Regions from separate parts of the Paenibacillus humicola genome, predicted to be linked through region 2. Evidence: predicted binding sites of a transcription regulator. Region 2 holds the regulator's gene; the other holds the start of a gene.
What was found. The regulator CtsR, encoded in region 2, represses protease genes until heat stress. The targets are predictions, from matches to a motif close to ATGGTCAATAAAGGTCAAACA.
Positions count from the first base shown of each region.

Region 1 (9,557 bases), 5.1 Mb from region 2:
GGTTCAGGAAATACTGAGCGAGTTGCGTATCGTATCCGAAGGATTTGTTTTCAACAAAGGGATCGACAAGGAGATCATCCGCAAAGGCTGCTGCAAGCGCTCCTATTTGCGCGGGGCGTTTCTGGCCGGCGGGTCGGTCAACAATCCGGAGGGCTCGTCGTATCACCTCGAAATCGCCACCATGTACGAGGAACACTGTCAAGCGCTCGTGGAGCTGGCCAACAAATTCGGGCTGAACGCTCGCTGCATCGAACGCAAGAAAGGGTTCATTTTTTACATGAAAGAAGGCGAGAAGATCATCGAGCTGCTGAACATTATCGGCGCTCACCAGGCTTTGTTCAAGTTTGAGGATGTGCGGATTATGCGCGACATGCGCAATTCCGTTAACCGGATCGTCAACTGTGAAACGGCGAATTTGAATAAAACGATCGGCGCCGCCGTGCGCCAAATCGATAATATAAAGCTGCTCCAGAAGGAAATCGGACTCGAGAACCTGCCGGAGAAGCTCCGCGAGGTCGCGGAAATCCGCTTGCTGCACCCCGATATGAACCTGAAGGAAGTCGGCGAAATGCTGAAAAGCAAAGTAAGCAAATCCGGCGTTAATCACCGGCTCCGAAAAATTGACGAACTTGCGGAAAAATTACGAAATGGGTAGCATTAGGCTAGTGCTGGTATTCAAAAAGTGGTATAATGGTGAATATATTGGCTTTGATCGTTCGAATGAATTTTATATAGGGGGTAAGGTTCCATGACAAGGCATCCGGTGGTTGTTCGCCTGAAAACGGGTCTCCATGCAAGACCGGCAGCACTTTTCGTTCAGGAAGCGAACAAGTTTTCTTCCGAAGTGTTCGTTGAGAAAGACGACAAAAAAGTGAACGCAAAATCCATTATGGGGATTATGAGCCTTGCAATCAGTTCGGGTACGGAGGTTACGATAAGCGCGGAAGGTTCGGATGCCGACCAGGCTGTAACCGCTTTAGTCAACCTCGTCAGCAAGGAAGAATTGGAAAACCAATAAGAGGCGGCGAAGGAGCTCCCGGGCGGGGGCTTTTTTCTGTTTTCGGGGCATTTCGCTTATCGGCTCTGCAACAAATCAAAGCGGACATCCGTTTAAGAAGACAAACGGACACAAGAGGAGATGACGCATGTGGTGAAAATGACAAAAGGCCTGCGGGCGCTGGTGCTGGTGCCGGCGCTTGCCGTGGCGGTGGGAGTGGGCGCGATGATCGGAGCAAGCGGAGGAAAGGCGGATGTATTCGCCGCGCAGGGCGACACGGCGGGAAGCGGCGCGCCGTCGACGATTACGGTTTCCGGCAGCGGCGATGTCAAGGTAACGCCCGATGTAGCTTATGTCTCGGTAGCGGTCGACTCGCGCGCTGCGTCGGCCAAGGAAGCGCAAGCCGCCAATGCGAAGCAGTTCGGAGCCCTGGAGAATGTGCTCTATACCAAGCACAACATGGATCCGAAGGACGTTCAGACGACAGGCTTCGTCGTGCAGCCGGTCTATACGTACAACGACAAGGACGGCACGAATAAAATTACCGGCTACACGGCGACCCACAGCATTCAAATTACGATGCGCGACCTGGCCGGGATCGGACAGCTGCTTGACGAGCTGTCGTCCGCAGGCGCGAACCGCGTGGACGGCGTCCGCTTCGATACGGAGAAGCAGGACCAGTACGAGCTCCAGGCGCTGGATGATGCGATGAACCATGCAAAAGCGAAAGCGGATGCACTGGCCAAAGCGGCGGGACGCCAGGTGAAAGGGGTCGTCTCGATTACGCAGAACGGCGAGAGCAGCCCGCCGGTCGTCTTTAATGCCGCGGCAAAATCGCTCGCGGCGGCCGACAGCGGCGGCTCCACGTCCGTGCAGGCCGGCCAGATCGACGTAACCGCCGACATTACGGTCGTCTATGAGATGCAGTAAGCCTCTGCTCCGACCGGGTAAAACAACAGCCGCCTTCATCCGAAGGCGGCTTCATGCTGCTCATGGAAACGACAAAAAGCCGGGGCTGCAGCCGCGGCTTTATCGACGTTCAATCGGTGGACGTACCCGAATTATTCTTTCATTTGTTCAACGGGTTCATGCAGGCCGCGCTGCTCGATCGCCTGCCGAATCATCGAAATAAATTCTTCCGACAACCGCATGGCCTTGGCTTCCTGATACACTTCGAGCAGGTGCGTATCGCTGAGGGGACGAAGAAGCAGCGATTTGTCCTGCAGGGGAAGAAACAGGTTATGCGTTTCCTGTACAGCCTGCGGCTGGCTCGGCCGTTCGTAAGCGGGCGGGAAGTGTGCATAAACGCGCCCGGATTCGTTCGATCGGATAAAATTGCGCACGCCGGCGAATGGATTGGATAATTTCATGAGCTTGCACTCCGTTAAGTTAGATTTCGTCTTCAAAAGCACTAAGTGACGGTTCAATTGGAATCATTTAGTATATCTTAACATGAATTCAAGCCTTCGTCCCTAGCGATTCAGTGCTCTGAATTTTTATTGACAGAACGGAGGAAGTGTGGTAGAGGAAAACGGTCAGGAGAGCTTGAACAAGCAAAAAAGCGCGAACGCATCTGATTTCCAGACGGTTGGCGCTTTTGTTATTTCCGGGTGATCAATCGATTACAGCTTCTCGATGACTTTGTCGACAAGGCCGTAAGCCGCAGCTTGATCGGCCGACATGAAGTTGTCGCGGTCCGTGTCGCGTTCGATTTTGTCGAGCGGCTGACCGGTCCGTTCCGAGAGGATGCGGTTCAGCGTATCGCGTGTTTTCAAAATATGCCGGGCGCGGATTTCGATGTCGCTGGCCTGGCCTTGTGCGCCGCCGAGCGGCTGGTGAATCATCACTTCGCTGTTCGGAAGCGCGTACCGTTTGCCTTTGGCGCCTGCGGCAAGCAGGAAAGCGCCCATGGAGGCGGCCATGCCGACGCAGATCGTCGAAACGTCGGGCTTGATGAAATTCATCGTATCGAAAATGGCGAGACCTGCGGAAACCGATCCGCCCGGGCTGTTAATGTAGAGCGAGATATCCTTCTCCGGGTCGTCCGCGGCAAGGAACAGCATTTGGGCAATAATGGAATTGGCCACAAGGTCGTTCACCGGCGTGCCGAGGAATACGATTCGGTCCTTCAGCAAACGGGAATAGATGTCGTAAGCGCGCTCGCCCCGATTGTTTTGCTCAATAACCATAGGTACGAAATTCATGTCCGTAAGTCCCTCCCAAAATGTGATTTGCAATGCGGCTTGGCCGCAAGCACCGGCGAATAAGAGCCGCTTCGGATGATCGGCCAAGTATAAAGAAGCGTTATATGCGGTACCGATGTCAATATCATAAATCATCGTCCGCCAAAAGTCAAAGATGGTCAAAGACCGGAGATAAAAAAACCGGCAGATGCCGGTATCGTCGCTAATAATTGGCGCGCCCGCGAGGGATCGAACCTCGATCTCAGGCTCCGGAGGCCTACGTCATATCCATTGGACCACGGGCGCAAAAGCGTAGCGAAGATTAGTATATGACATCCGTAACGAAAAAGCAAGAGCTTGGCTCCACAAATTTTTGTGTAAATTGTGGCGGCAAACGGTTTCATGGGCAAAACCACGCTTGCGGCCGACAATCGTTTGCGCTAATATAGTGGTGGGACTTAAAAAGCGCACGCGGGACATTTTACGTCCCCGAGTAATTTGAGTCCTTTCCACTGATGGAGTTGATGTCACGGGATGCAGTCCCTTATCGAAATTCAGCAGCAGCTTTTGCCGGATTTGCTCGTGGTGATGAAGAAACGGTACCTCATTCTCCGCCAGGTGATGCTCTCCGACACGATCGGCAGACGGACGCTTGCGGCGTCGCTCGACATGACCGAACGCGTGCTGCGCGCCGAGACGGATTTTCTGAAGGCGCAGGGGCTGCTGCAAATTGATGCGGGCGGCATGCGGATTACCGAATCGGGCGCGCGCCTCCTTGAGGATATGGAGCCCTTCTACAAAACGATGTTCGGCTTGTCCGATCTCGAGGAGCGCATCAGGAGCTATTTCGGCCTGAAGAGCGTCACGATCGTCCCGGGCGATTCGGATACGTCGCCGCATACGAAGCGGGAGCTTGGCAAAGCCGGCAGCTTGGCATTGCGCAGGGCGATGGGCAAGGACGACGTCGTCGCCGTAACCGGCGGCTCCACGCTGGCGCAGGTGGCCGCCCAGCTGTCGACGCAGACGCCGCTGAAGGGCAATTGGTTCGTGCCGGCGCGCGGCGGGCTCGGCGAGAGCCTCGATTACCAGGCGAACACGATCGCTTCGACGATGGCCAAGCGGACCGGGGCGCAGTACCGGCTGCTGCACGTGCCCGACCATCTCGGCGACGAGGCGTACGCGACGCTGATGCAGGAGCCGAACATCCAGGAGATCGTGAACGTGATCCGCAGCGCGCGCATCGTCGTGCACGGCATCGGCGACGCGCTGGTGATGGCCCGCAGAAGGCGGGCGGACGAATCAGTCATCCGCGCGCTGAAAGCGGAAGGGGCGCTGGCCGAATCGTTCGGGTATTATTTTGACCAGAACGGAGCGGTTGTACACAAGATGCCGACGGCCGGACTTCTGCTCGAGGATATTATGGGCACGGAGGTCGTGATCGCGATCGCCGGCGGCCGCAGCAAGGGCGAAGCGATCGCCGCCATTATGCGCTTCGGGCACGACGACGTGCTGATTACCGACGAAGCTGCGGCGCTCGTGATTGCGAAGCAGATTGGGAAGGAAGACGTCTAAATGGTGATCTTGACGGATGAGCGGCGGCGGAATGACGCGGCCTGCGCTTTCGTCTTGAGATATATGATTTTCAATTGAAGTCTAGGAGGACGAGAACATGGTAAAAGTAGGCATCAATGGTTTTGGACGTATCGGACGCAACGTATTCCGCGCAGCGCTGAACAATCCGAATGTGGAAGTCGTGGCGGTTAACGATTTGACGGATACGGGAACGCTGGCACATCTGCTTAAATACGACACGACGCACGGCAGGCTGAACGCAACGGTTGAAGCGAAGGAAGGCGCGCTGGTCGTCAACGGCCGCGAGATCAAAGTATTCGCGGAGCGCAACCCGGAGAATCTCCCTTGGGCGCAGTTCGGCGTTGAGATCGTCGTCGAATCGACCGGTATTTTCACCGCGAAGGACAAAGCCGAGCTTCACCTGAAAGGCGGCGCGAAGAAAGTCATCATCTCCGCACCGGCCTCGAACGAAGATATCACGATCGTGCTTGGCGTTAACGAAGACAAATACGATCCGGCGCAGCATACGATCATTTCGAACGCTTCCTGCACGACGAACTGCCTGGCGCCGTTCACGAAAGTACTGAATGACACATTCGGCATCGTCAAAGGCATGATGACGACCATTCACTCCTACACAAACGACCAGCAGGTGCTCGACCTGCCGCACAAAGACCTGCGCCGTGCGCGCGCGGCTGCGGAAAACATCATTCCGTCCACGACGGGCGCTGCCAAAGCGGTTTCCCTCGTTCTGCCCGAGCTGAAAGGCAAGCTGAACGGCATGTCTTTCCGCGTACCGACGCCGAACGTTTCCGTTACGGACCTCGTCGCCGAGCTGAAAGTGAACGTGACGGTCGAAGAGGTGAACGCAGCGCTTAAGGCCGCTTCCGAAGGGCCGCTGAAAGGCATCCTCAATTATTCCGATGAGCCGCTCGTTTCGAGCGACTATAACGGCGACCCGGCTTCCTCCACGATCGACGCGCTGTCGACGATGGTCGTCGAAGGCAACATGGTGAAAGTCGTGTCCTGGTACGACAACGAGTGGGGCTACTCCAACCGCGTCGTCGATCTGGCTGCTTATATCGCATCCAAAGGCCTTTAATAAGGAAGGATGGCTCTGCCGCGCGGCAGGGCGGTCATTCCCCGAAGCCTGGCGATGAACGTCAAATATCCGCGAAGGAGCTGCCTCAAGCAGCTCCTTCGCGGCGGTTTGCGGCGTACTCGCGCGGCGAAAGCCACAAACATACTGACCGGTCCCCGGCGGCGGACGGCGGCCTGACCGCACGCCCGAACAAGGCGTCTGCTGCAGGCGGGGATTCGAAACGGAGGTTGACAGGATGAACAAGAAAAGTGTCCGCGACGTCGATGTGAAAGGCAAGCGCGTATTCGTGCGCGTCGATTTTAACGTACCTTTGGAAAACGGCGCCATTACGGACGATACACGGATCCGAGAGACGCTGCCGACCATCAACTATTTGATCGAAAACGGCGCGAAGGTAATCCTGGCCAGCCACCTCGGCCGCCCGAAGGGCGAAGTCGTCGAAGAAATGCGCCTGACGCCCGCCGCAGCCCGTCTGTCCGAGCTTCTCGGCAAGGCGGTGGCGAAGGCAAACGAGGCGGTCGGCGATGCCGTACAGGCTCAGGTTGCCGCGCTCAAAGAAGGCGACGTGCTGCTGCTTGAGAACGTCCGCTTCTATCCGGGCGAAGAGAAGAACGATCCGGAGCTGGCGAAGGCGTTCGCCGGGCTGGCCGACCTGTTCGTGAACGACGCGTTCGGCGCCGCTCACCGCGCGCACGCGTCGACGGAAGGCATTGCGCATCATCTGCCGGCCGTATCCGGCCTTCTGATGGAGAAAGAGCTCGACGTGCTCGGCAGGGCGCTGAACAACCCGGAACGCCCGTTCACCGCGATCGTAGGCGGCTCCAAGGTGAAGGACAAAATCGACGTTATCAATAAAATGATCGAAATCGCCGACAACATCATCATCGGCGGCGGCTTGTCCTATACGTTTTTCAAGGCGCAGGGCTACGAAATCGGCAAGTCGCTTTGCGACGATTCGAAGCTCGATCTGGCGCTCGAATTTATCGAGAAGGCGAAGAAGCTCGGCAAGCGGTTTCTGCTTCCGGTCGATATCGTCGTAACCGACGAATTCAGCGCGAGCGCGAACACCAGGATCGTCGATATCGACGGCATCCCGGCCGAATGGGAAGGCATCGACATCGGACCGAAGACGCGCGAGATTTATGCCGACGTCATTGGGAGCTCCAAGCTGGTCGTCTGGAACGGGCCGATGGGCGTGTTTGAAATCGAGCCGTTCTCTCACGGGACCCAAGCCGTTGCGCGGGCATGCGCGGAAACGGCGGCTTATACCGTCATCGGCGGCGGCGATTCCGCCGCGGCGGCCGAGAAATTCCACCTTGCCGATCGAATGGACCATATTTCCACCGGCGGCGGCGCGTCGCTCGAGTTTATGGAAGGCAAGGCGCTTCCGGGCGTCGTTGCGCTGAACGACAAGTAGGAAAGGAGCTTTCCAAAGATGCGTAAACCGATTATTGCGGGTAACTGGAAAATGTTCAAAACGGTGTCCGAAGCGTCGCAGTTTTTCGCGGATGTGAAAGGAAAGGCGGAGGTGGACGGCGTCGAGTCCGTCATCTGCGCGCCGTTCACGGCGCTGCCGGCGCTGGTCGAAGCGGCGAAGGGCACGAGCATCGCGATCGGCGCGCAAAACCTCCATTTTGAGGACAGCGGCGCCTATACGGGCGAGATCAGCGGCGTCATGCTGAAGGATCTCGGCGTGAAATACGTCATTATCGGCCACTCGGAGCGCCGCGCGTATTTTGCGGAAACCGACGAGACTGTGAACAAGAAAGTGCATGCCGCGTTCAAGCACGGCCTGACGCCGATTGTCTGCGTCGGCGAAAAGCTGGAGGAGCGCGAAGCGGGCCAAACGAAGGACGTCTGCAAGGTGCAGACCGAAGCCGCGTTCCAAGGCCTTAGCGCCGATCAGGCGGCGGAAGTCGTGATCGCGTATGAGCCGATCTGGGCGATCGGAACGGGCAAATCGTCGACCTCCGAGGACGCCGAGGACGTGATCGCTTATATCCGCGGCATCGTGGAGGGGCTGTACGGCGCGGCGACGGCGGCGGCGGTCCGCATTCAATACGGCGGCAGCGTAAAGCCGGGCAACATCCGCGAATATATGGCCCAGCCGGACATCGACGGCGCGCTTGTAGGCGGCGCGAGCCTGGAGGCCGCTTCGTACATTCAGCTCGTCGAGGGGGCGAAGTAAGATGGCTCCGAAACCGGTTGCGCTTATTATTTTGGACGGATTCGGGCTTCGCGGCGACGTTACGGGCAATGCGGTGGCGCAGGCGAAAAAGCCGAATTACGACCGGTACTGGAACACATACCCGCATACGACGCTGACGGCATGCGGCGAAGCGGTCGGATTGCCGGAGGGGCAAATGGGCAACTCCGAGGTCGGCCACTTGAACATCGGCGCCGGACGGATCGTCTACCAGGACCTGACCCGGATCAGCAAATCGATCCGCGACGGCGAGTTTTTCGACAACGAGACGCTGATCGGAGCGGTGCGCCATGCCAAAGAGAACGGCAGGAAGCTGCACCTGTACGGCCTGCTGTCCGACGGCGGCGTTCACAGCCATATCGAGCACCTGTTCGCGCTGCTTGACCTGGCCAAGAAAGAAGGCTTGAAAGACGTTTACATCCACGCATTCCTCGACGGCCGCGACGTAGCGCCGGACAGCGCGAAGGGCTACCTCGAACGTCTGCAGGCGAAAATCGCCGAAGTTGGCGTCGGTCAAGTCGCTACGGTGCAGGGCCGCTACTATGCGATGGACCGCGACAAGCGCTGGGAGCGGACGGAGAAATCGTACCGCGCGATGGTATACGGGGAAGGACCGCAGTATACCGACCCCGTCAAGGCGGTCGCCGAATCGTACGAGAAATCGGTATTCGACGAATTCGTCATGCCGACGGTCATCGTGAAGGAAGACGGAACGCCGGCGGCAACGGTCGAATCCGGAGATTCCGTCGTATTCTTCAACTTCCGGCCGGACCGGGCGATTCAATTGTCGCAGGTGTTCACGAACTCGGACTTCCGCGGCTTCGACCGCGGGCCGAAATTTCCGCAGAACCTGTACTTCGTCTGCCTGACGCTGTTCAGCGAAAGTGTCGACGGTTATGTGGCGTACAAGCCCAAAAACCTCGACAACACGCTCGGCGAGGTGCTCGTCCAGCAAGGCAAGAAGCAGCTGCGGATCGCCGAAACCGAGAAGTATCCGCACGTCACGTTCTTCTTCAGCGGCGGCCGCGACGTCGAGCTTCCGGGCGAGACGCGCATTCTGATCAATTCGCCGAAGGTCGCGACCTACGACCTGAAGCCGGAGATGAGCGCCTATGAGGTAGCCGAAGCGGCGGTGAAGGAAATCGAAGCGGATAAGCACGACGCGATTATTCTGAATTTCGCCAATCCCGACATGGTCGGGCACTCCGGCAAGCTGGAGCCGACGATCAAGGCGGTCGAGGCGACCGACGAGTGCCTCGGCAAAGTCGTCGAAGCGGTGCTTGCCAAAGGCGGCGTCTGCTTGATCACCGCCGACCACGGCAACGCCGATATGGTCATCGACGAGAACGGCCGCCCGTTTACGGCGCATACGACCAACCCGGTGCCGTTCATTCTGACGAAGGCGGGCGTTTCGCTCCGCGAAGGCGGCATTCTGGCCGACCTCGCGCCGACGATGCTCTCGATGCTGGAGCTGCCACAGCCGGCCGAGATGACGGG
Region 1 covers NZ_JAQGPL010000001.1:213,274-222,830, forward strand. The annotation lists gene whiA (DNA-binding protein WhiA) at 1-655, shown strand, start outside; gene PD282_RS01030 (HPr family phosphocarrier protein) at 749-1,018, shown strand; gene PD282_RS01035 (SIMPL domain-containing protein) at 1,157-1,927, shown strand; gene sda (sporulation histidine kinase inhibitor Sda) at 2,059-2,367, opposite strand; gene clpP (ATP-dependent Clp endopeptidase proteolytic subunit ClpP) at 2,620-3,201, opposite strand; tRNA gene PD282_RS01050 (tRNA-Arg) at 3,412-3,486, opposite strand; gene PD282_RS01055 (sugar-binding transcriptional regulator) at 3,715-4,752, shown strand; gene gap (type I glyceraldehyde-3-phosphate dehydrogenase) at 4,850-5,854, shown strand; gene PD282_RS01065 (phosphoglycerate kinase) at 6,090-7,271, shown strand; gene tpiA (triose-phosphate isomerase) at 7,290-8,042, shown strand; gene gpmI (2,3-bisphosphoglycerate-independent phosphoglycerate mutase) at 8,044-9,557, shown strand, end outside.
Region 1: clpP (ATP-dependent Clp endopeptidase proteolytic subunit ClpP) is a predicted target of CtsR. The motif match lies at 3,346-3,366, and genes of this name have one in related genera.

Region 2 (9,557 bases):
AATGATCGCCAGCGGCGTGAAAGCGAAGTCCGATGCGCCGCCCCCCGTGCGAACGGACAGCGCGTTCAGCGGCAAAACGGTGGTGCTGACCGGCACGCTTGCGACGATGAGCCGCGACGAAGCGGCGAAAAAGCTCGAAGCGCTTGGAGCGAAGGTAAGCGGCAGCGTATCGAAAAAGACGGATTTCGTCATCGCGGGCGAGAATGCAGGCAGCAAGCTGACGAAAGCGCGCGATCTTGGCATAACGGTAATCGAAGACGAGGACGCGTTCAAAAAAATGCTGGGCGAATAATATACAGCGAAAAGCCGCTGCGAAGGAAGGGATAACGCGGCGGCTTTTGTCATTTTTTACAAGTTGATTTCTTTTGCGGAAAAATGTTATATTATTTTTTGCCGCTCGAAAGGGCTGAGAAACACCAACAGTCAGCTTCGAAAAAAGATTCGAAACGCTGTTGACATAGCCAACGAGAGCTGGTATTATAGGTATCTGTCACGACAAAAGGTGACAGCAAGTTCTTTGAAAACTGAACATATGGATCGCGTTAATTCGACAACGTTTGAATGGAATGAGCTAACAAGCTTTTTCATATCGAGCTTTTCTCTATCGACCTTCGGTCGAAAGCGAAAAACTCATTTTTATGGAGAGTTTGATCCTGGCTCAGGACGAACGCTGGCGGCGTGCCTAATACATGCAAGTCGAGCGGGGCAGGAGGGAGCTTGCTTCCTCCCGCCTAGCGGCGGACGGGTGAGTAACACGTAGGCAACCTGCCTGCAAGACCGGGATAACATCCGGAAACGGATGCTAATACCGGATACGCGGCTTTCCTGCATGGGGGAGCCGGGAAAGGCGGCGCAAGCTGTCACTTGCAGATGGGCCTGCGGCGCATTAGCTAGTTGGTGGGGTAAGGGCCTACCAAGGCGACGATGCGTAGCCGACCTGAGAGGGTGATCGGCCACACTGGGACTGAGACACGGCCCAGACTCCTACGGGAGGCAGCAGTAGGGAATCTTCCGCAATGGACGCAAGTCTGACGGAGCAACGCCGCGTGAGTGAAGAAGGTTTTCGGATCGTAAAGCTCTGTTGCCAGGGAAGAACGGGTCGAAGAGTAACTGCTTTGATCATGACGGTACCTGAGAAGAAAGCCCCGGCTAACTACGTGCCAGCAGCCGCGGTAATACGTAGGGGGCAAGCGTTGTCCGGAATTATTGGGCGTAAAGCGCGCGCAGGCGGCTTCGTAAGCCCAGTGTTTAAGCTCGGAGCTCAACTCCGATACGCACTGGGAACTGCGAGGCTTGAGTGCAGAAGAGGAAAGTGGAATTCCACGTGTAGCGGTGAAATGCGTAGAGATGTGGAGGAACACCAGTGGCGAAGGCGACTTTCTGGGCTGTAACTGACGCTGAGGCGCGAAAGCGTGGGGAGCAAACAGGATTAGATACCCTGGTAGTCCACGCCGTAAACGATGAATGCTAGGTGTTAGGGGTTTCGATACCCTTGGTGCCGAAGTTAACACATTAAGCATTCCGCCTGGGGAGTACGCTCGCAAGAGTGAAACTCAAAGGAATTGACGGGGACCCGCACAAGCAGTGGAGTATGTGGTTTAATTCGAAGCAACGCGAAGAACCTTACCAGGTCTTGACATCCCTCTGACCGGTCTAGAGATAGGCCTTTCCTTCGGGACAGAGGAGACAGGTGGTGCATGGTTGTCGTCAGCTCGTGTCGTGAGATGTTGGGTTAAGTCCCGCAACGAGCGCAACCCTTGATTTTAGTTGCCAGCACGTAATGGTGGGCCCTCTAAAATGACTGCCGGTGACAAACCGGAGGAAGGCGGGGATGACGTCAAATCATCATGCCCCTTATGACCTGGGCTACACACGTACTACAATGGCCGGTACAACGGGAAGCGAAGGAGCGATCCGGAGCGAATCCTAGAAAAGCCGGTCTCAGTTCGGATTGCAGGCTGCAACTCGCCTGTATGAAGTCGGAATTGCTAGTAATCGCGGATCAGCATGCCGCGGTGAATACGTTCCCGGGTCTTGTACACACCGCCCGTCACACCACGAGAGTTTACAACACCCGAAGTCGGTGGGGTAACCGCAAGGAGCCAGCCGCCGAAGGTGGGGTAGATGATTGGGGTGAAGTCGTAACAAGGTAGCCGTATCGGAAGGTGCGGCTGGATCACCTCCTTTCTAAGGAATATACCGGTCCCGACCAGGACCGGACAAAATGTCGAATAACGCGAATCCATGTGTTCAGCTTTGATGGAATTTGCTTGGGGCCATAGCTCAGCTGGGAGAGCGCCTGCCTTGCAAGCAGGAGGTCAGGAGTTCGATCCTCCTTGGCTCCACCAAAAGCATTGCCATCAACAAGCCGCAGATGATACAATATCATGTGCGAATTGCACCTTGAAAACTGGATACGAACAAATGAAACATCCTTTAGCTGAGTTTATTGCTTACGAAGCCCGTTTTCTTTGGAAAACGACTAGGTTAAGCTACTAAGAGCGCACGGAGGATGCCTAGGCACTAGGAGCCGACGAAGGACGTGGCGAACAACGAAATGCCTCGGGGAGCCGTAAGCAGGCGTCGATCCGGGGATGTCCGAATGGGGAAACCCGGCTGGGGCAATGCCCAGTCACCCGTTGCTGAATCCATAGGCAGCGTGGAGGCATACCAGGGGAACTGAAACATCTCAGTACCCTGAGGAAGAGAAAACAATAGTGATTCCGTCAGTAGCGGCGAGCGAACGCGGATTAGCCCAAACCAAGGGGCTTGCCCCTTGGGGTTGTAGGACGTCTCACATGGAGTTACAAAAGCGTTGGTTAGGCGAAGCGGTCTGGAAAGGCCGGCCAAAGAAGGTAAAAGCCCTGTAACCCAAAATCAGCGCTCTCCGAGACGGATCCTGAGTACGGCGGGACACGAGAAACCCCGTCGGAATCCGGCAGGACCATCTGCCAAGGCTAAATACTCCCTAGTGACCGATAGCGAAGCAGTACCGTGAGGGAAAGGTGAAAAGCACCGCGGAAGCGGAGTGAAACAGAACCTGAAACCGTGCGCTTACAAGAAGTCAGAGCCCAATTTAGGGGTGATGGCGTGCCTTTTGTAGAATGAACCGGCGAGTTACGTTCCCGTGCAAGGTTAAGGTGAAGAGCCGAAGCCGCAGCGAAAGCGAGTCTGAATAGGGCGACTTGAGTACGTGGACGTAGACCCGAAACCGGGTGATCTACCCCTGTCCAGGGTGAAGGTGCGGTAACACGCACTGGAGGCCCGAACCCACGAACGTTGAAAAGTTCGGGGATGAGGTGGGGGTAGGGGAGAAATTCCAATCGAACCCGGAGATAGCTGGTTCTCCCCGAAATAGCTTTAGGGCTAGCCTCGGCGTAAGAGTCATGGAGGTAGAGCACGGATGGGGTGCGGGGCCCGCCAAGGGTTACCAAGTCCCGTCAAACTCCGAATGCCATGGACTTATCGCCGGGAGTCAGACGGTGAGTGCTAAGATCCATCGTCAAGAGGGAAACAGCCCAGATCATCAGCTAAGGTCCCCAAGTGTGTGTTAAGTGGGAAAGGATGTGGAGTTGCCCAGACAACCAGGATGTTGGCTTAGAAGCAGCCACCATTGAAAGAGTGCGTAATAGCTCACTGGTCGAGTGACTCTGCGCCGAAAATGTAACGGGGCTAAACACACCACCGAAGCTATGAATTGCCTTTTAGGCAGTGGTAGGGGAGCGTTGAATACGGGTTGAAGGTATACCGTAAGGAGTGCTGGACTGTATTCAAGTGAGAATGCCGGTATGAGTAACGAAAAGACAAGTGAGAATCTTGTCCGCCGAAAGCCTAAGGGTTCCTGAGGAAGGCTCGTCCGCTCAGGGTAAGTCGGGACCTAAGGCGAGGCCGAAAGGCGTAGTCGAAGGACAACAGGTTGAGATTCCTGTACCACCGTAAACCGTTATGAGCGATTGGGGTGACGCAGAAGGGCAGTGACGCGGGGCGATGGAATGCCCCGTCCAAGCAGTGAGGCTGGTTGATCGGCAAATCCGTCAACCGATAAGGCTGGGCTGTGATGGGGAGGGAAAATTACAGTACCGAAGGTCATGGGCTCCGGCTGCCGAGAAAAGCCTCTAGCCAGGTGAAGGTGCCCGTACCGCAAACCGACACAGGTAGGCGAGCAGAGTATGCTAAGGCGCGCGGAAGAACTCTCGTTAAGGAACTCGGCAACATGACCCCGTAACTTCGGGAGAAGGGGTGCCTCGGTAGGGTGAATAGCCCGAGGGGGCCGCAGTGAAAAGGCCCAAGCGACTGTTTAGCAAAAACACAGGTCTGTGCGAAGCCGTAAGGCGAAGTATACGGGCTGACGCCTGCCCGGTGCTGGAAGGTTAAGGGGAGCGGTAAGCCGCAAGGCGAAGCTGTGAACCGAAGCCCCAGTAAACGGCGGCCGTAACTATAACGGTCCTAAGGTAGCGAAATTCCTTGTCAGGTAAATTCTGACCCGCACGAATGGCGTAACGACTTGGGCGCTGTCTCAACGAGAGATCCGGTGAAATTTTAATACCTGTGAAGATGCAGGTTACCCGCGACAAGACGGAAAGACCCCATGGAGCTTTACTGCAGCTTGATATTGGACTTTGGTACGATCTGTACAGGATAGGTGGGAGCCTAAGAAGCCGGAGCGCCAGCTTCGGTGGAGGCGCCGTTGGGATACCACCCTGATCGTATCGGAGTTCTAACCTGCTACCCTGAAACGGGTAGAGGGACCGTGTCAGGCGGGCAGTTTGACTGGGGCGGTCGCCTCCTAAAGCGTAACGGAGGCGCCCAAAGGTTCCCTCAGAATGGTTGGAAATCATTCGAAGCGTGTAAAGGCAGAAGGGAGCTTGACTGCGAGACCGACAAGTCGAGCAGGGACGAAAGTCGGGCTTAGTGATCCGGTGGTACCGCATGGAAGGGCCATCGCTCAACGGATAAAAGCTACCCTGGGGATAACAGGCTTATCTCCCCCAAGAGTCCACATCGACGGGGAGGTTTGGCACCTCGATGTCGGCTCATCGCATCCTGGGGCTGAAGTAGGTCCCAAGGGTTGGGCTGTTCGCCCATTAAAGCGGTACGCGAGCTGGGTTCAGAACGTCGTGAGACAGTTCGGTCCCTATCTGTCGCGGGCGCAGGAAATTTGAGAGGAGCTGTCCTTAGTACGAGAGGACCGGGATGGACGTACCGCTGGTGTACCAGTTGTTCCGCCAGGAGCACCGCTGGGTAGCCAAGTACGGACGGGATAAGCGCTGAAAGCATCTAAGCGTGAAGCCCCCCTCAAGATGAGATTTCCCAGTATGTAAGACCCCTGGAAGACGACCAGGTTGATAGGTTCGAGGTGGAAGCGCGGCAACGTGTGCAGCTGACGAATACTAATCGGTCGAGGGCTTATCCTATCGGTGTTCACGGACACGTGAACGCCGCTTCGGAAGACCAGCTAAAGAATTGATCGGATGTTCGTATCCAGTTTTCAGGGTGTAACGCCCTGAAACAGTTGGACGGATTGGGCGCAAGCTCGAACCGAGTTCAACACCCCGTTTGGTGGCGATGGCGGAGGGGAACCACGCGTACCCATCCCGAACACGACCGTTAAGCCCTCCAGCGCCGATGGTACTTGGACCGCAGGGTCCTGGGAGAGTAGGACGTCGCCAAGCAGCACGAAACCGATTCGCTAAATGCGAGTCGGTTTTTTTGTTGTTTAATACAGGTCAATTAACTTTTGGGACAGTTAACCTTTCGCCTTAGGTTCCGTATCGATTCACCGCCGCTTCAGCGGCGTCAGCTGCATCAGCTGCATCCTATTAATTCCCCAACATTCCCCTGTTGTGGTCTGAACACTTTCACAACCGGATCCCATTTGTGACGTTTAAGGAATCTCTCCGAAGAAGAAATTCCGAATCCAGCAGGCTTCCCGTTTATAATCTCCGGCACTGGTGTTAATGAGTGGTAATGTATAAATCCGCTCATGCCGACCAATATAGTGATAAGACCCTGCTCATCCGATCCCTTGACCTTTTAATAAAAATGCGTATAATAAAATTAAAGTCAAAGAAAGTCAAAGTCAATCGCACGTAAACTTTGACACTCTTGGCTTGATCGGCAAACGGTCGAAGGTTTGTTTTGGCAAGTTAGGGAGGTTGGCAAATTGCGCAACATTTCCGATCTCATCGAGCAGTATTTGAAGCATATGCTGCAGGAGAGCACTGACGGCGCCGTGGAGCTTCAGCGCAACGAGTTGGCGGATCGATTTTCCTGTGTACCGTCCCAAATCAACTACGTGATCAGCACGAGGTTTACGTTGGAGAAAGGCTACATGGTGGAGAGTAAACGAGGCGGCGGAGGGTATATCCGTATCCAGCGCATCGATCTTCCCGCTTTGACGGCCATCCAAGGTCACATCGCGCAGACGGTCGGAGACGAAGTGGACCAGAGTACGGCGGAAGGATTGATTTATCAGCTCGAGGAAGCGAAGCTCATTTCACGCAGGGAAGCCAATCTGCTGAGGGCTGCGGTATGCCGCGACGCCATTGCGGTAAAGCTGCCGCTGCGGGATCAGATTCGCGCCAGGCTGCTTAGAGCGATGCTGCTGACGCTGCTCGTGAAGTAAAGCCTATGAAACCAAGGGCTTTGCAAAGGAGGGATTTACGCTCCAATGATTTGTCAGGAATGCGAAAAAAGGCCAGCCACGCTTCATTTTACGAAGATTGTGAACGGCGAAAAAACGGAGTTCCATATTTGCGAATCGTGTGCGCGGGAGAAGGGCGAAGGTTTGCCGGGCACGGCAAACGGTTTTTCCATACACAGCCTGCTGTCGGGTCTGCTCGATTTTGAACCGGGCGGAACCGCGGGGGCAGGCAGCGCAAAGCAGCAGACGCTGCGCTGCGACGCATGCGGTCTCACGTACGCCCAATTTTCCAAAATGGGGCGGTTCGGCTGCAGTCAATGTTATGCCAAATTCGGCGACAAGCTCGATCCTATCCTAAAACGCGTACACGGTAATACGGTGCATACCGGAAAGGTGCCGAAGCGATCCGGAGGCAAAATTAAATTGAAACGCCAAATCGAACAGCTCCGGCGCGATTTGAACGAACAAATCGTACGCGAAGAGTTCGAAAGCGCGGCGAAACTCCGTGACCAGATTCGCGAGCTGGAACGAAAAGCGGCGGAAGGCTGACGGGAAAGAGGTGTTGTTGGTTTGTCGAAACGTTCGTTTGCAAGGCATGCGCTGAGCGATTGGATGAAAGGCACCGGTCCCGATTCCGATATCGTCATCAGCAGCCGGATCCGGATCGCCCGAAACCTGAGCGGTTTCCCGTTTCCGATGCTCGCTACGAACCAGCAGGCCCGCGAAGTGATGGAGCGCCTGACGGCGGTCGCAGAATCGGGAAGGCTGAGCGGCCTTGGACATTTCGATACGATTCCGTTGTCCGAACTGAACGAGCTGGAACGGCGCGTGCTGGTCGAGAAGCATTTGATCAGTCCGAATCTGGCGAACGAATCCCGGTGCGGTGCGCTTATTCTGAGCAGCAACGAATCGGTAAGCATTATGGTGAATGAAGAGGATCATCTGCGGATCCAGTGCTTGTACCCGGGCTTTCAAATCAATGAAGCATGGGAGCTGGCAAGCCGCATTGACGATATTTTTGAGGAAGTGACCGATTACGCGTTCGATGAGCACCGCGGTTATTTGACTTCCTGTCCGACAAACGTCGGTACCGGCATCCGGGCTTCGGTCATGATGCATCTGCCCGGTTTGGTGCTGACGCAGCAAATCAACCGCATTTTGTCGGCCATTACGCAGGTCGGCCTTGCGGTCAGAGGGATTTACGGGGAAGGCAGCGAGGTGCAGGGAAATCTGTTCCAAGTATCGAATCAAATAACACTGGGGCAGTCGGAAGGCGAAATTATTGAGAACCTGTTCAGCGTGGCGAAGCAAATTATTGAGCACGAGCGAGCGGCAAGACAGCGTATGCTGGAAGAGTCGCGGCTTCGCCTCGAGGACCGGATCTTCCGGTCCTACGGGATTTTATCCAATGCCTTTATTGTGGATTCGAAAGAATCCGCCCAGCGTCTGTCCGACGTGCGGCTCGGCATTGATCTCGGCTTGATCGAGGATGCCTCGCCGCAAGTGATGAATGAAATGATGGTGATGACTCAGCCGGGTTTTCTTCAGCAGCTATTTGAAGAGAAAATGAGTCCCGAACAGCGGGATGTCCGGCGCGCGGAACTGATCCGCAGGCAGCTTCATCGAAAACCTGATCATGGGGGTGCTTGAAGATGATGTTTGGACGATTTACCGAGCGGGCGCAGAAAGTGCTCGCATTGGCGCAGGAAGAAGCGGTTCGTCTCGGTCACAACAATATCGGGACGGAGCACATTTTGCTCGGCTTGAACCGCGAAGGGGAAGGTATTGCAGCCAAGGCGCTTATCGGTCTCGGTCTCAGCCTGGAGAAAATCCAGGATGAAGTCGAGGCGCTCATCGGCCGCGGACAAGAACAGCCGACGAATATCGCATATACGCCGCGGGCGAAAAAAGTAATTGAGCTGTCGATGGATGAAGCCCGCAAGCTTGGTCATACGTACGTCGGGACGGAGCATATTTTGCTTGGGCTTATCCGTGAAGGCGAAGGGGTTGCGGCGCGAGTGCTGAATAATCTCGGCATCAGCCTCAATAAAGCACGGCAGCAAGTGCTTCAGCTGCTCGGCAGCAGCGAAGCGGTTTCCAGCAGCCACGGCACCGCTTCGAACGTAAGCACGCCGACGCTCGACGGTCTGGCCCGCGATTTGACGGCGTTTGCCAAGGACGGCAATCTGGATCCGGTCATCGGCCGGAGCAAAGAAATCGAGCGCGTCATCCAGGTGCTCAGCCGCCGGACGAAAAACAATCCGGTGCTGATCGGCGAACCTGGCGTCGGCAAAACGGCGATCGCCGAAGGGCTCGCGCAAAAAATAATTGCCGGCGAAATTCCGGAGACGCTTCGCGACAAACGCGTTATGACGCTGGACATGGGCTCCGTCGTTGCGGGCACGAAGTACCGGGGTGAGTTCGAAGACCGGCTCAAAAAAATTATGGATGAAATCCGCCAAGCGGGGAATATCATCCTGTTCATCGACGAGCTGCACACGCTGATCGGCGCTGGCGGCGCGGAAGGCGCAATCGACGCCTCCAACATCTTGAAGCCGGCGCTTGCCCGCGGCGAGCTGCAGTGCATCGGCGCGACGACGCTGGACGAATACCGCAAATATATCGAAAAGGATGCCGCGCTTGAGCGCCGCTTCCAGCCGATTACGGTCGATCAGCCGTCACCTGAAGAGGCGGTTCAAATTTTGCACGGACTGCGCGACCGCTACGAAGCGCATCACCGCGTGAAAATTACGGACGAAGCGATCGAACAGGCCGTCAAGCTGTCGGATCGTTATATTACGGACCGGTTCCTGCCGGATAAAGCGATCGACCTGATCGACGAGGCCTCCTCCAAAGTACGTCTCAAATCGTACACGGTACCGCCGAATCTGAAGCAGCTGGAAAACCGGCTCGA
Region 2 covers NZ_JAQGPL010000001.1:5,354,843-5,364,399, reverse strand. The annotation lists gene ligA (NAD-dependent DNA ligase LigA) at 1-292, shown strand, start outside; rRNA gene PD282_RS24635 (16S ribosomal RNA) at 636-2,187, shown strand; tRNA gene PD282_RS24630 (tRNA-Ala) at 2,273-2,348, shown strand; rRNA gene PD282_RS24625 (23S ribosomal RNA) at 2,486-5,414, shown strand; rRNA gene rrf (5S ribosomal RNA) at 5,556-5,672, shown strand; gene PD282_RS24615 (CtsR family transcriptional regulator) at 6,164-6,625, shown strand; gene PD282_RS24610 (protein-arginine kinase activator protein McsA) at 6,671-7,192, shown strand; gene PD282_RS24605 (protein-arginine kinase McsB) at 7,214-8,293, shown strand; gene clpC (ATP-dependent protease ATP-binding subunit ClpC) at 8,296-9,557, shown strand, end outside.